2 linked regions of the Magnetospirillum sp. XM-1 genome follow. The protein of the gene in region 1 binds, or shares a complex with, the protein of each later gene. Links are inferred from orthologs where the notes say so. Each region holds a gene or a part of one and is shown on either strand. Other genes may lie near its edges. The genes, in order: dnaN and XM1_RS21965.

What was found.
Region 2: the proteins of dnaN (region 1) and XM1_RS21965 are in contact, whole or in part, in a solved structure (PDB 1OK7), measured with the Escherichia coli proteins. The link is inferred for Magnetospirillum sp. XM-1 from one-to-one orthologs.

The regions. Positions count from the first base shown.
Region 1 is NZ_LN997848.1:184-7,519, forward strand. Bases 978-3,806 are described here. They hold dnaN (DNA polymerase III subunit beta), read left to right. Parts: upstream 978-1,747; coding sequence 1,748-2,866; downstream 2,867-3,806. Other genes in these bases: dnaA (chromosomal replication initiator protein DnaA), read left to right, coding at 978-1,504; recF (DNA replication/repair protein RecF), read left to right, coding at 2,863-3,806. Outside these bases: more of dnaA, read left to right, coding at 101-977; more of recF, read left to right, coding at 3,807-4,041; gyrB (DNA topoisomerase (ATP-hydrolyzing) subunit B), read left to right, coding at 4,041-6,491; XM1_RS00025 (glycoside hydrolase family 15 protein), read right to left, coding at 6,717-7,336. UniProt on the Escherichia coli protein: Confers DNA tethering and processivity to DNA polymerases and other proteins. Acts as a clamp, forming a ring around DNA (a reaction catalyzed by the clamp-loading complex) which diffuses in an ATP-independent manner freely and bidirectionally along dsDNA.
Region 2 is NZ_LN997848.1:4,805,908-4,813,383, forward strand. The notes cover bases 2,039-5,007. They hold XM1_RS21965 (DNA polymerase IV), read left to right. Parts: upstream 2,039-2,918; coding sequence 2,919-4,097; downstream 4,098-5,007. Other genes in these bases: XM1_RS21960 (LysR family transcriptional regulator), read left to right, coding at 2,039-2,627; XM1_RS21970 (alpha/beta hydrolase), read right to left, coding at 4,217-5,007. Also shown: XM1_RS21950 (peroxiredoxin), read left to right, coding at 1-609; trxB (thioredoxin-disulfide reductase), read left to right, coding at 709-1,659; more of XM1_RS21960, read left to right, coding at 1,734-2,038; more of XM1_RS21970, read right to left, coding at 5,008-5,257; XM1_RS21975 (PAS domain-containing sensor histidine kinase), read right to left, coding at 5,280-7,476. UniProt on the Escherichia coli protein: Poorly processive, error-prone DNA polymerase involved in translesion repair and untargeted mutagenesis. Copies undamaged DNA at stalled replication forks, which arise in vivo from mismatched or misaligned primer ends.

The sequences.
Region 1 (7,336 bases):
GAGCCCAACGCATGGCGCCGCAAAGGTAGAGCGAGGGACGGTGTCGTGATCAAGGTTTCACGGCGCCGTGGGACGGTGGGCTAAGGATTCGGGGACGGCAATGGTAAAATCTGAATGGGATCGCGTGAAGGTCAGGCTGAAGGACGAGGTCGGCGACGCCGCTTATCGTTCCTGGCTGCGCCCCATCACCCTGCACGGCATGAGTGACGACGCCGTCAAGCTGGCGCTGCCCACCCGCTTCATGCGCGACTGGGTCAACACCCATTACGCCGAACGCATTCGCACCCTGTGGGGCGCGGAGAACCCCGCCATCCGCAACGTCGAAATCGTCGTCGAGGCCGCCCGCGCCGTCTCCGCCGCCAAGACCGCCCCCCCCCAGGCGGCCGCAATCGCCGCCGCTCCCAAGGCCGCCCCTGTCGAGACGCCCCGTCCCGCCGCCCCGTGCGCCCCCGCCGCCGCGCCGGCCGCCGATGCCGACGAACTGGGCGCGCCGCTGGACACCCGCTTCACCTTCAAGAATTTCGTGGTGGGCAAGCCCAACGAATTCGCCTGGGCCGCCGCCCGGCGCGTGGCCGAGGCCGACCAGGTCTCGTTCAACCCGCTGTTCCTCTATGGCGGCGTCGGCCTGGGCAAGACCCATCTGATGCACGCCATCGCCCACCACATCCGCGAGCGCAACCCCGAGCGCTCGGTGCTGTACCTCTCGGCCGAGAAGTTCATGTACCGCTTCATCCGGGCGCTCAGGGGCCAGGACACCATGTCGTTCAAGGAGCAGTTCCGCTCCGTCGACGTGCTGATGATCGACGACGTGCAGTTCATCGCCGGCAAGGACGCCACCCAGGAGGAGTTCTTCCACACCTTCAACGCCCTGGTGGACCAGGGCAGCCAGATCGTCATCTCGGCCGACAAGTCGCCGTCGGACCTGGAAGGCATCGAGGAGCGCCTGCGCTCGCGCATGGCCTGCGGCCTGGTGGCCGACATCCACGCCACCACCTACGAGCTGCGCCTCGGCATCCTGCAGTCCAAGGCCGAGCAGATGGGCGTCATCGTGCCCCAGAAGGTCATGGAATTCCTGGCCCACAAGATCATCTCCAACGTCCGCGAGCTGGAGGGCGCGCTGAACCGCGTGGTCGCCCATTCCCAGCTGGTGGGCCGCACCATCACGCTCGAGACCACCCAGGAAGTGCTGCACGACCTGCTGCGCGCCTCGGACCGCCGGATCACCATCGAGGAGATCCAGAAGAAGGTCGCCGAGCACTTCACCATCAAGCTGGCGGAAATGTCCTCGGCCCGGCGCTCGCGCCAGGTGGCTCGTCCCCGCCAGATCGCCATGTACCTGGCCAAGCAGCTGACCTCGCGCTCGCTCCCCGAGATCGGCCGCAAGTTCGGCGGCCGCGACCACACCACCGTCATGCACGCGGTGAAAAAGGTCGAGGAGCTGAAGGAAGTGGACCAGAACTTCGCCGAGGACGTGGAACTGCTGCGCCGCATGCTGCAGGGATAGGGAACCCTCCAGGCGGCACGCCAGGGCGGGCAGGATGCCCGCGCCCCAAACACGTCGCATTTTCCCCTGGAGCGCGGCCGTCTCGGCCGCATTTGCCGTGGCCGCTCCCACCGCCATGCAACAAGCGTCCCAGCCCCTCTCCCCGCCCCCGAAATCGCTTTTGGACTCCGGCGCCTGTGATATACTGCCCAACCCTGCCTGAAGGGGGGCAGTAACGAATCATATGGGTATCAGCAGAACGCCATGAAACTGACCATCGAGCGCGCCGCGCTGTTGAAGTCGCTGGCCCACGTCCAGAGCGTCGTCGAACGCCGGACCACCATTCCGATCCTGTCCAACGTCAAGCTCGAGGGCCGTTCAGGCCTTCTGTCGCTGAACGCCACCGACATGGATCTCGACATCATCGAATCGGTGCCCGCCGACGTGGTCCGCCCCGGCGCCACCACCGCCCCGGCCCACACCTTCTACGAGATCGTGCGCAAGCTGCCCGACGGCAGCCAGGTGGAGATCGAGCATGATTCCGAAAGCGGCCAGCTGACGCTGCGCTCGGGGCGCTCCAAGTTCTCGCTGGCCTGCCTGCCGGTCGAGGATTTCCCGGTCCTGTCGGGCGGCGACCTGCCGTTCAGCTTCTCGCTCTCGGCGGCCGAGCTGAAGACCCTGATCGACCGCACCCGCTTCGCCATCTCGACGGAAGAGACCCGCTACTACCTGAACGGCATCTACCTGCATGCCGCCAAGGCGGACGGCGTGGACGTGCTGCGCGCCGTGGCCACCGACGGCCATCGTCTGGCCCGGGTGGAGATCACCCTGCCCGACGGCGCCGCCGGCATGCCCGGCATCATCGTGCCCCGAAAGACCGTGGCCGAGATCCGCAAGCTGATCGACGAGACCGACGGCGAGATCACCGTGTCGCTGTCCGAGACCAAGCTGAAGTTCGCCTTCGGCGACGCCGTGCTGACGTCGAAGCTGATCGACGGCACCTTCCCCGATTACGAACGGGTGATCCCCGCCGACAACGACAAGGTGCTGGTGGTCGACTGCAAGAGCTTCGCCCAGGCCGTCGACCGCGTTTCGGCCATCTCCACCGAGAAGAGCCGGGCCATCAAGCTGGCGCTCGAAAAGGGCAGCGCCACCCTGTCCGCCTCCAGCGCCGAAAACGGCAGCGCCGTGGAAGAGATCGAGGCCGACTACACCTCGACGCCGCTCGAGATCGGCTTCAACTCGCGCTACCTGATGGATATCCTGGCCCAGGTGGAGGGCGACACCGCCCGCTTCGCCATGGCCGACGCCGCCTCGCCCACCGTGGTGCGCGAGATGACCGATGGCGGCGCTGTCTACGTGCTGATGCCCATGCGGGTGTGATCGGCGTTCCGGTGCCCCATACGGAAACCGAGCGGCCGGCGATCCGCCGCCTGTCGCTCGCGGATTTCCGCTGTTATCGGACGCTACGCCTCGAGACGGACAACCGTCCGGTGGTACTGACGGGGCCCAACGGCGCCGGCAAGACCAACATCCTCGAGGCTTTGTCCTTCCTGGTTCCGGGCCGCGGCCTGCGCCGCGCCGGGGCGGCGGACATCACCCGCCACGGATTGCCGGCCGGATCGCCTTGGGCGGTGGCGGCAAGCCTGGACGGGCCGGCGGGACGGGTGGAGATCGGAACGGGCCGCGAGGCCGGACACGAACGCCGCTCGGTGCGCATCGACGGCAAGCCGGCCAAGCCCGGCGATCTGGCCGGACTGGTTTCGGCGCTGTGGCTGACCCCGGCCATGGACCGCCTGTTCATCGAGGGGGCGAGCGGACGGCGGCGTTTCCTTGACCGCCTGGTGTTCGGGCTGGTCGCCGGCCATGGGGCCGAATCGGGGGCCTACGAGCACGCCATGCGCGAACGCACCCGCCTGATGCGGGCCGCCCGCGACGGCGGGCCGAGGACGGACCCGGCCTGGATCGCGGCGCTGGAAGAGGGCATGGCCCGCCATGGCGCCAGGATCGCCCAGGCCCGGGTCGAGACCATCGCCCGCCTGGACGCGGCCTGCCGCGCCGGATTGGGGCCGTTTCCCGCCGCCGGGCTGAGGGTGGAGGGCGAGATCGAGGGCTGGCTGGCCTCAGGCGCCTCTCCCGACGAGGCCGAGGACAGGTTCAAAAGCGCGCTGCGATTCGCGCGCGCGCGCGACGAGGCGGCCGGGGCCGCCACCATGGGTCCGCACCGTTCGGACCTCTTGGTGCGCCACGTGCCCAAGGATTTGCCGGCGGGGCAATGCTCCACCGGCGAGCAGAAGGCGGTTCTGGTGTCCATCGTGCTGGCCCAGGGCCGGGTCCAGGACCAGACGGGCGGGCGGGCGCCGCTGCTGCTGCTGGACGAGGTGGCGGCCCATCTGGACGAGGTCCGGCGCGCCGCCCTGTACGACGAGCTTTGCGCACTGAAGGCGCAGAGCTGGATGACCGGAACCGACGCGCTGCTGTTCGCCGGTTTCGGAGAAAGGGCCCAGTTTTTCCGGGTGACCGACGCCACGGTCGCCCCAGACAAGGTAATGACGTGATGAGCACCGAACCCATGACCCCCAACGATCCCCACGCCAGCGCGAACGGAGCCGAGGAATACGGCGCCGGATCGATCCAGGTGCTGCGCGGTCTGGAAGCGGTGCGCAAGCGTCCCGGCATGTATATCGGCGACACCGACGACGGGTCGGGCCTGCACCGCATGATCTACGAGGCGGTGGACAACGCCGTCGACGAGATCATGAACGGCTTCGGCGACCGCTGCGACGTGGTGCTGAACGCCGACGGCTCGGTGCTGGTCACCGACAACGGCCGCGGCATCCCGGTGGACATCCACCCCGAGGAAGGCATCTCGGCCGCCGAGGTGGCGCTGACCAAGCTGCACGCCGGCGGTAAGTTCGAGCAGAACTCCAACCGCATCTCGTCGGGTCTGCACGGCGTCGGCATCTCGGTGGTCAACGCGCTGTCGGAATGGCTGGAACTGCGCATCTGGCGCCACGGCAAGGAGCACTTCATGCGCTTCCGCCACGGCGAGCCCGAGGCGCCGCTGGCCGTGGTGGGCGAGTGCGGCGACCGCACCGGCACCCAGGTGGTCTTCCTGCCCTCCAAGGGCACCTTCTCCCACACCGATTTCGATTTCGACACGGTGGAGCACCGGCTGCGCGAACTGGCCTTCCTCAACTCGCGCGCCACCCTGATGCTGAAGGACGAGCGCCACGCCGAGACGGCCGAGGTCCTGCTGCACTACGAAGGCGGCGTCCAGGCCTTCGTCCAGTGGCTGGACCGCTCCAAGGAGGCGCTGCACGCCCCCATCCTGGTGGCCGCCGAGAAGGACGTGGTGCGCCTGGAACTGTCCATGGAATGGACCGACAGCTACCACGAGACCTGTCTGTGCTTCACCAACAACGTGCCGCAGAAGGACGGCGGCACCCATCTGGCCGGTTTCCGCGCCGCGCTGACGCGCACCATCAACGCCTATGCCAACGAATCGGGCATCGCCAAGAAGGAAAAGGTCAACCTGGCCGGCGACGACATGCGCGAGGGCCTGACCTGCGTGCTGTCGGTCAAGATGCCCGACCCCAAGTTCTCGTCCCAGGCCAAGGAGAAGCTGGTCTCCTCCGAAGTCCGCCCGCTGGTCGAGAACCTGGTGGGCGAGAAGCTGGCCGAGTGGTTCGAGGAGCACCCGGCCGAAGCCCGCAAGGTGGTCACCAAGGTGGTCGAGGCCGCCGCCGCCCGCGAGGCGGCCAGGAAGGCCCGCGAACTGACGCGCCGCAAGGGCGTGCTCGACATCGCCACCCTGCCGGGCAAGCTGGCCGATTGCCAGGAACGCGACCCGGCGCTGTCCGAACTGTTCATCGTCGAGGGTGACTCGGCCGGCGGCTCCGCCAAGCAGGGGCGCAACCGCGCCAACCAGGCCATCCTGCCCCTGAAGGGCAAGATCCTCAACGTGGAGCGGGCCCGCTTCGACAAGATGCTGTCCTCGGCCGAGATCGGCACCCTGATCGCCGCCATGGGCACCGGCATCGGCCGCGAGGATTTCAACGTCGACAAGGCGCGCTACCACAAGATCATCATCATGACCGACGCGGACGTGGACGGTTCCCACATCCGCACCCTGCTGCTGACCTTCTTCTATCGCCAGATGCCCGAGCTGATCGAGCGCGGCTACCTCTACATCGCCCAGCCGCCGCTGTATCGCGCCAAGCGCGGCCAGTCCGAGGTCTATCTCAAGGACGATAGGGCGCTGGAGGAATACCTGATCGACGGCGGCCTGTCCGACGCCGTGCTGAATCTGGCCGACGGCACACAAGTGGCCGCCGCCGACCTGCGCGCCCTGGTCGAGCAGTCCCGCGCCGTGCGGAACCTGCTCAACCCGCTGGCCCGGCGCCTGCCGCTGAAATTGGTGGAACAGGCGGCCATCGCCGACGCCCTGGATTCCGCCCTGCTCACCGACGCCACCCGTGGCCCGGTCGTGGCCGAGGCCCTGGCCAACCGCCTGGACGCCCTGGAATCCGACCTGGAGCGCGGCTGGGCCGGCACCTGGGTGGAGGGCGACGGCTACACCTTCGCCCGCACGCTGCGCGGCGTCACCGAGACCCACCACCTGGATTCGGCGGTGATCCGCTCGGCCGAGGCGCGCCGCCTGCACGACCTGGCGCCCCGCCTGCGCGAGACCTTCGAGCGCGCCGCCTCCCTGATGGTCAAGGAGCGGGAAGTCGTGCTGGCCGGCCCCGTCGCCCTGGTCGCCGCCGTGATGGACACCGGCCGCAAGGGCATCGCCATCCAGCGCTACAAGGGCCTGGGCGAGATGAACCCGGAACAGCTGTGGGAAACCACCCTGGACCCCCAGGTGCGCTCGCTCCTCCAGGTCAAGGTGGCCCAGGCCGACGACGCCGAACAGGTGTTCTCCACCCTGATGGGCGACGTGGTCGAACCGCGCCGCGACTTCATCCAGACCAACGCGCTGAAGGTCTCGAACCTGGACGTGTAGGGTGTTTGTCGGGTGACGCATAACCCGCAAACGCGGCCCATAACGCGCTAATTCTTGACGCGTAATGTGCAAAGGCCGCCCCGAATGGGGCGGCCTTTGGCGTTCCTTGGAATCCACATTGCCGGGGAGAGAGCTATCCTTGCCTGCTCTTGCGGCTCGTGGCCTGTTTCACCGATCGTTTCCGCTCAGAGGTTGGGCACAGCCTCCCCGGCATTCCCCGGCATGTCAGAACGCTTCCTCCCAACTCCGGGACAGCCGCATGGCGCAATTGATCAGGCCGACCATGGAATAGGTCTGGGGGAAATTGCCCCACAATTCGCCGCTGCGCGGATCGATGTCCTCGGACAGGAGGCCTAGGAGATTGCGCCGGGCCAGCACGGTCTCGAACAGGGTCCGGGCCTCGTCCAGGCGCCCCTGCGCCGCCAGGGCGTCGATGTACCAGAAGACGCAGATGACGAAGGCGGTGGCAGGCCGGCCGAAATCGTCCTCGGCCACGTAGCGGTAGAGGAAATCGCCGACCCGCAGACTGGCCGCCACCGCGTTCACCGTGGCGGCGAAGCGGGGATCGTCGGCGGCCAGGAAGTCCACCTCGTGCAGCAGCAGCAAGGTGGCGTCCAGCTCGTTTCCGCCGAAGGTGGAGACGAAGGTCCCCATCTCCTCGTTCCACGCCCGGGCCGAGATGATGGAATGCAGGCGGTCGGCCTCCTTGCGCCAATAGACGGCCCGGTCGGACTGGCCGATATGGCGGGCGATCTTCGCCAGCCGGTCGCAGGCCGCCCAGCACATCACCGACGAGAAGGTATGGACCGAGGCGATGGTGCGCAGTTCCCACGGGCCGGCGTCGG
Region 2 (7,476 bases), 4.8 Mb from region 1 along the record:
GTGAATCCGACCTCTCTGGTGACCAAGGCCGCCCCCGATTTCACTGCCCCGGCCGTGATGCCCGACAACGAGATCAATCCGTCGTTCAACCTGAAGTCCTATCTGGCGGGCTCCTACGGCGTGGTGTTCTTCTACCCGCTGGACTTCACCTTCGTCTGCCCGTCGGAAATCCTGGCCCACGACCATCGCGTCAAGGCCTTCGCCGAGCGCAACACCAAGGTCATCGCCGTCAGCGTCGATTCCCACTTCACCCACCTGGCCTGGAAGAACACTCCGGTGGAAAAGGGCGGCCTGGGCAACGTCCAGTTCCCCATGGTGGCCGACCTGACCAAGAACATCGCCAAGTCCTTCGGCGTGCTGATCAATGATTCGGTGGCGCTGCGCGGCACCTTCATCATCGACAAGAACGGCGTCGTGCAGTCGGCCCACGTCAACAACCTGCCGCTGGGCCGCAACGTGGACGAGGCGCTGCGCCTGATCGACGCGCTGCAGTTCACCGAGGAGCATGGCGAGGTGTGCCCCGCCGGCTGGAACAAGGGCAAGGCCGGCATGAAGGCCAACCCGAACGGCGTCGCCGAGTACCTGGCCAAGCACGCTTCCGAGCTGTAGGCCTTTCGTCGAGTCCGAAGGGGCGCACCGCTTGCCAGCGGTGCGCCCCATCCTTATGCTGTAGCGCAACAACATCGTAACCAAACCGGGAAGCTGTCCATGGCGCACCACCACTCCAAGGTTCTGATTCTGGGCTCCGGGCCCGCCGGCTGCACCGCCGCCATCTATGCGGCGCGCGCCAATCTTGAACCCATGCTGGTGGCCGGCCTGCAGCCCGGCGGACAGCTGACCATCACCACCGACGTGGAAAACTTCCCCGGCTTCGCCGAGGCGGTCCAGGGCCCCTGGCTGATGGAGCAGATGCAGGCCCAGGCCGAGCATGTGGGCACCCGCTTCATGGACGACACCATCGTCTCGGTGGACCTTTCCAAGCGTCCGTTCACCGCCGTGGGCGATTCGGGCGACACCTATACCGGCGACACGCTGATCATCTGCACCGGCGCCACCGCCCGCTGGCTGGGCATCGAATCGGAAAAGAAGTTTTCGGGCTTCGGCGTCTCGGCCTGCGCCACCTGCGACGGCTTCTTCTTCCGCGGTAAGGAAGTTGCTGTGGTCGGCGGCGGCAATTCGGCGGTGGAAGAAGCCCTCTACCTGGCCGGCATCGCGTCGAAGGTGACCCTGATCCATCGCCGCGACGCGCTCCGCTCGGAAAAGATCGCCCAGGACCGCCTGTTCGCCAATTCCAAGGTGTCGGTCGCCTGGGACAGCGTCGTCGACGAGATCGTCGGCGACAGCAATCCCCCCGGCGTCACCGGCGTGCGCATCAAGAACGTCAAGACCGGCGCGCTGTCCGTGCTGCCGGTGGACGGTGTGTTCATCGCCATCGGCCACACCCCCAACACCGACCTGTTCAAGGGCGCGCTCGAGATGGACGAGGAGGGCTACCTGATCACCAAGGCGGGCGCCACCTCCACCAATATCCCCGGCGTGTTCGCCGCCGGCGACGTGCAGGACAAGATCTACCGCCAGGCCGTCACCGCTGCCGGCACCGGCTGCATGGCGGCGCTGGAAGCCGAACGCTTCCTCGCGGCGCATGGACATGGCGGTTAAGTTACGGCACAGTAGCCTGCAATGATTGGGGAGGCGGAAAAAATAATCCGCCAGGGGAGGAGACCGGTCGCACCATGGACTGGGACAAACTGAGGGTTTTTCACGCCGTGGCCGAGGCCGGCAGCTTCACCCATGCGGGCGAAGTGCTGAACCTTAGCCAGTCGGCCGTCAGCCGCCAGATCAGCGCGCTGGAGGAAAGCCTCAACCTCCCCCTCTTCCATCGCCATGCCCGCGGCCTGATCCTGACGGAGCAGGGCGAGCTTCTCTACAAGACCGCCCGCGACGTGTTCTCCAAGCTGGCCATGACCGAGGCGCTGCTCACCGAAAGCCGCGAGCGCGCCCAGGGACCGCTGAAGATCACCACCACCGTGGCCTTCGGCTCTTTGTGGCTGACGCCCCGCATCAAGGACTTCCTGGACGCCTATCCCGACATCTCGGTGACCATGGTGCTGTTCGACGGCGAGCTGGACCTAGCCATGCGCGAGGCCGACGTGGCCATCCGCATGATGCCGCCGCGCCAGCCCGACCTGATCCAGCGTCACCTCTTGTCCATGAACTACGCGGTGTTCGCCGCGCCGTCGTACATCGAAAAGTACGGCATGCCGAAATCCGCCGACGATCTCGACAACCACCGCATCATCGTCTACGGCGACGACACGCGGGTCTCGGCCCCGGTCTCCAACGTCAACTGGCTGCTGGAAGCGGGCGCCTCGCCCGACCGCCCGCGCAAGCCGGTGCTGGAGGTCAACAACATCTACGGCATCTACCGGGCCGTCAAAAGCGGGCTGGGCATCGCCGCCATGCCGGATTACCTGCGCGGCGAGGCGGAAAGCCTGGTTCCCATCCTGCCCGAGCTGAAGGGGCCGAAGGTCGAGGCCTACTTCGTCTATCCCGAGGAATTGCGCCATTCCAAGCGCATCACGGTGTTCCGCGACTTCCTCCTGGGCAAGATCGCCGAATCCGCCTGATCGGGCAAAGACCCTACCCGAAAGCATAAGGCATGCGCTGGAAGCATGCCTCTGTCCAGCTTTTTGGTGTGGTTCGAAATCATTTCCTGCCGTAAATCAATACCTACGACGTGCTGCACCGCAGCAGGTCCCGAGTTCGGCGGGTTCCGCCACATCGTTCCCAGGTGCAATGCCTGGGTTCCGGGTCTTCGGACCCTACGTCTCCTAGACGTGAAGCCTCCCTGTTTGACTTTACCCCCCGGTGCATAACCGGGGGGTTTCTTTTTGGGCCGCTCGCGCTATAGTCGCCCCATGGGAACATATGGTGATCAAGCGCCGACGGTGTGCCGGGATTGCGGAGCCTTGGGAAACGGCGAGGCCGCCTGCCCCGTCTGCGGCTCGGCGCGGCTAGTGCGTCATGCCGAATTGCCGGATCTGTGCATCGCCCATATCGATTGCGACGCGTTTTACGCCTCGGTGGAGAAGCGCGACAACCCGTCCCTGATGGACAAGCCGGTGATCGTCGGCCATCCGGGCGGGCGGGGCGTGGTGACCACCGCCTGCTACGTGGCGCGCAAATTCGGGCCGCGTTCGGCCATGCCCATGTTCAAGGCGCTGGAACTGTGCCCCCACGCCGTGGTCATTCCCCCCGACATCGCCAAATACAAGCGGGTCAGCGCCGATATCCGCGCCCTGTTCGAGAAGGCCACGCCCCTGGTGGAGCCGCTTTCCCTGGACGAGGCCTATCTCGACCTGTCGCCGGGGGTGCGTCTGGTGGAACGCCCGGCCGCCGTGCTGCTGGCCCGGCTGGCCCGCGCCATCCGCCGCGAGGTGGGCATCACCGTCTCGGTGGGCTTGAGCTACAACAAGTTCCTGGCCAAGATGGCGTCCGACCTTAACAAGCCCGACGGCTTCTCGGTAATCGGCCGGGCGGAAGCCGCCGCCTTCCTGGCGCCCCGCCCGGTGACCGCCCTGTTCGGCATCGGCCAGGCCACGGCGGCGCGCATGGCCGAGCAGGGCATCACCACCATCGCCCAGTTGCAGTCGCTGGCCGAGGCGGAGTTCGTGGCGCGCTGGGGCAAGTTCGGCCGAAGGCTGGCTGGCATGGTGCATGGCATCGACACCCGCCCGGTCAATCCCGACCGCCCGACCAAGAGCGTTTCCACCGAGACCACCTTCGCCCGCGACATCCGCGATGCCCGCATGCTGGCCGAGGCGCTGGCCCCCCTGGCCGAGGGGGTGGCGCGGCGCCTGGACCGCGCCCATCTGGCGGGACGGACCGTGGTGCTGAAGCTGAAAACCGCCGATTTCAAGGTGGTCACCCGCCACCACCGCCTGGCCGATCCGACGACGCGGGCCGACGTCATCCTACGGGCAGGACTGGCCCTGCTGGAGCGTCAGGCGGACGGCCGCGCCTTCCGCCTGCTGGGCATCGGCATGGCCGATCTCTGCCCGGCGGAAGAGGCCGACCCGCCCGGTCTGTTCGGATAGGCTGCCAATGAATTTGCCTAAGGGGGATGCCCAGGCCCTCTCCGCTCGTCATGGCCGGGCTTGACCCGGCCATCCATGGACCCCCGGGACAAGCCCGGGGGTGACGAACAATAAAAGCTCTACCGCCGCGGTCCGGGCGATTCCAGGAACTCGGCCACCGCCTGATAGAGCTGCTTGCGGTTCTTTTCGATCAGGGCGGCGTGGGTGGCCTCGCCCACCATGACGTAGCGCTTGTAGGGCGAACCGGTCAGGCGGTTGAACAGCTTCATGCCCATGGCGGGCGGCGCCTCGGCGTCCCACTCGCCCTGGATCACCAAGGCGGGAATGGACAGGCGCTCGGGGTTCCAGCGCGGCTTGTTGGACGCCCAATAGCGCATGGTGTCCAGCACCACGCCGTTGGGCGCGCGCACCGTGTGGGGGGTGGCGGGTTCGGGGTCGCTGGCCAGGGTCGCCTTCAGCCAGTCGCCGAAGACGGCCTTGGGCAACACGCCGTCGCGCTTGGCCTCGGGCACCGCCTTCAGCCAGATGTCGCGGGCCTCCCTGGGGTCCACCTGTCGCCAGGCGGGCACCCGGGCCAGTTCGGCGTCGGTGGGCGGCGTCACCTCGCGCAGCCATTGCGGCGCGTAGAGCACCAGCCGCTCCACCTTGTCCTGGGCGGTGTTGGCGTAGGTCCCCGCCAGGGTGGCGCCCCACGACCAGCCGACCAGCACCAGACGCTGGGCATTGCGCCGGGACAGAATGAAATCCACGGCGCGGGTGACGTCTTCGACCGCCTCGGCGGTGTCCACCACGGGGGCGTTGGCCTCGGGCGTCTGCTTCATCTCAGGCGGGCGGCCCGACTTGCCGTAGCCGCGGATGTCCAGGGTATAGACGTCGTAGCCCCGGGCCACCATCCAGTCCATCCAGCTCTGGCCGTCCACCGCCATGTCGAAGGAGGAATGGGCGGGATAGGTGGCGCCGTGCAGGAACAGCACCGTCTTCTCCGGCTTGACGTCGTAGAGGTTGGCGGGATGCTTGTTGCGGATGTAGAGCTGCTGGTCGGGCCACTTGCTGCCGATGGAGAACTCCTCGGTCACCGTCTCGGCCCGGGCGGGCAAGGCCGCCGTCACCAGAATCGCGGCGGCAACCAGGCCGCCCCGCCATCCCATCTTGCTCATCATCACCCATCCGCTCCCATGTTGCTCATGCCGCCCCAGCGCCTACCGGCAGGCGCACGGTCACCACCGTACCCTCGCCGGGAAGAGAAGCCAATTCCACCCTGCCGCCATGCAGATCGACGAAGCGCTGCACCAGGGCAAGGCCGATGCCCGAATCGTCGTCGCCCTGGCCGGCCGGCAGCGCCTCGCGGCGGCCACCCGCCACGAAGCCGCCAAACAGGCGTTGCCGCTGCTCGTCGGAAAGGCCGGCGCCGGTATCGCTGATGGTCAGCGCCAGCTCGGTCGGCCTGCGCTCGGCCCGCACCGTCACCCTTCCGCCCGAAGGCGTGCGCTTCAACGCGTTGCCCAGCAGGTTGAACATCACCTGACGCAGCCGGCGCTCGTCGGCGACGATCCAGCCGATGTCCAGCGGGCAGTCGAAATCCAGGTGCAGCTTCTTTTCCCGCACCCGTTCGCGCACCAGCCCCAGCACCCCGGACAGCATGGGGTGGATGTCGACGGTGTCGAGCTCCAGCGCCATCTGGCCGGCCTCGATGGCGGCAAGGTCGAGGATGTCGGAGATCAGCGCCTGCAGCCCCTGGCCCGCCTCGGTGATGCCCTTGGCGTATTCGTGCTGGCGCTTGTTGAGCTTGCCGAAATACTCGGCGGCCAGCATCTCGGAGAAGCCGATCACCGTGGTCAGCGGCTTTCGGACCTCGGCCGAGACGTTGGCGATGAATTCGCTCTTCAACAGGTCGGCGGCGGCCAGCGCCTCGTTACGTTCACGCAGCGCGCGCTCCACCCGGGCTGAATCGGTGACGTCCAGCCAGGTCAGCAGCATGGCCCCGTCGGGCAGCGGCACCGAGGCGAAATCGACGATGGAATCGTCCAGGCGCTCGACCCGGCCGCTCTGGGGCGCCCGGGTGTTGAACAGGGCCATCAGGCGCTCGCGCATTTCCGGCCAGACCGAGGTGCGCTCGGCGCCGCCCTCGAAATAGGGACGGTGGGCTTCGACCAGCTCGTTGACGTGGGGCTCGGCCTCCAGCATGGGAGCCGGCAGGTTCCAGATGCGGGCGTAGGCGGGATTGAACAGGCGCAGGCGCCCGTCGCCCCGAAACACCGCCACGCCCTCGTGCAGGTGGTCGAGGGTTTCGCGCTGCACCGCCAGCGCGGTGTTGAACGAGCGCTCCAGCGCCAAGGTGTCGGTGACGTCCTCGTAGGTGAAGATCAGGCCGCCATAGGGATGGGCGGCGATCATCCGGCGCAAGGTGCGGCCGTCGGGCAGGTGCAGCAGGGTCTCGGCGGCGTCGATCAGCGAGATGAACCGCTTCAGCTCGTCTTCCTTGTAGGCGCGGTAATCGGCCACCTCGGGCAGCAGGCGGCGTTCGCGCAAGGAATCCAGCACGGCGCCGTAGGTGGGCTGGGCCGTCAGCCAGTCCGCCTCCAGCCGCCACAGCCGGGTGAAGGCGGTGTTGAAGAAGGTGAGCCTTGTGTCGGTGGAGAAGATGGCGATGGCGGTGGCCAGGTGCTCCAGCACCTGGGCGTGGGCGCTGGCGTGGCGGCCCAGTTCCACCTGCAATTCCTCGATGCGGGTGAGGTCCATGGCGTAGCCGGCGGTCAGCAGCCCGCCGTCGCTGGTCTCGAACGGCGCCTCGATAATCTCGGTGAAGCGGCGTTGGCCGCCCAGCACCAGATGGAAGGATTCGGCGCGGGACTCGCCCGCCGCCCGCGCCCGGGCGGCCAGGGCCCGGGCCTCGCGCACCGAACCGTCCGAGGCCAGCTCGATCTGGCCCGCCACCGCCGCCTGGGGCGAGGCCACGTCCACCGCCCTGGCATAGGCCCGGTTGACGTGCAGCAGCGACAGATCGTCGTCGCGCACCCAGACGGGAATGGGCAGCATGCCCAGCAGGCCCTCGATCCGTTCGCGCTCGGCCACCAGCCCGGCCAGACGGGACGCCAGTTCCGCCTCGAAGGCGGCCCCTTCGGTGACGTCGTGCATCCAGACCAGATCGGCCAGCCCCTGGCCGTCGGCCCCGGCGGCGCGGATGCCCACCGCCCGGACACGGCGGCCGCCGTCGCGCAGGCGCAGTTCCAGCTCGAAGCCCTGGCCCTCCTCGCGCAGGCGCGACGCAGCACCGTCCAACTGGGCGGCATCGGCGGCGGCGAAGGATTCCAGCACGTCGGTGAAGGTGGATTGGGTGCCGCCGAACAGGCCCAGCAGCACGGCCAGCCGGCGCGAGCAG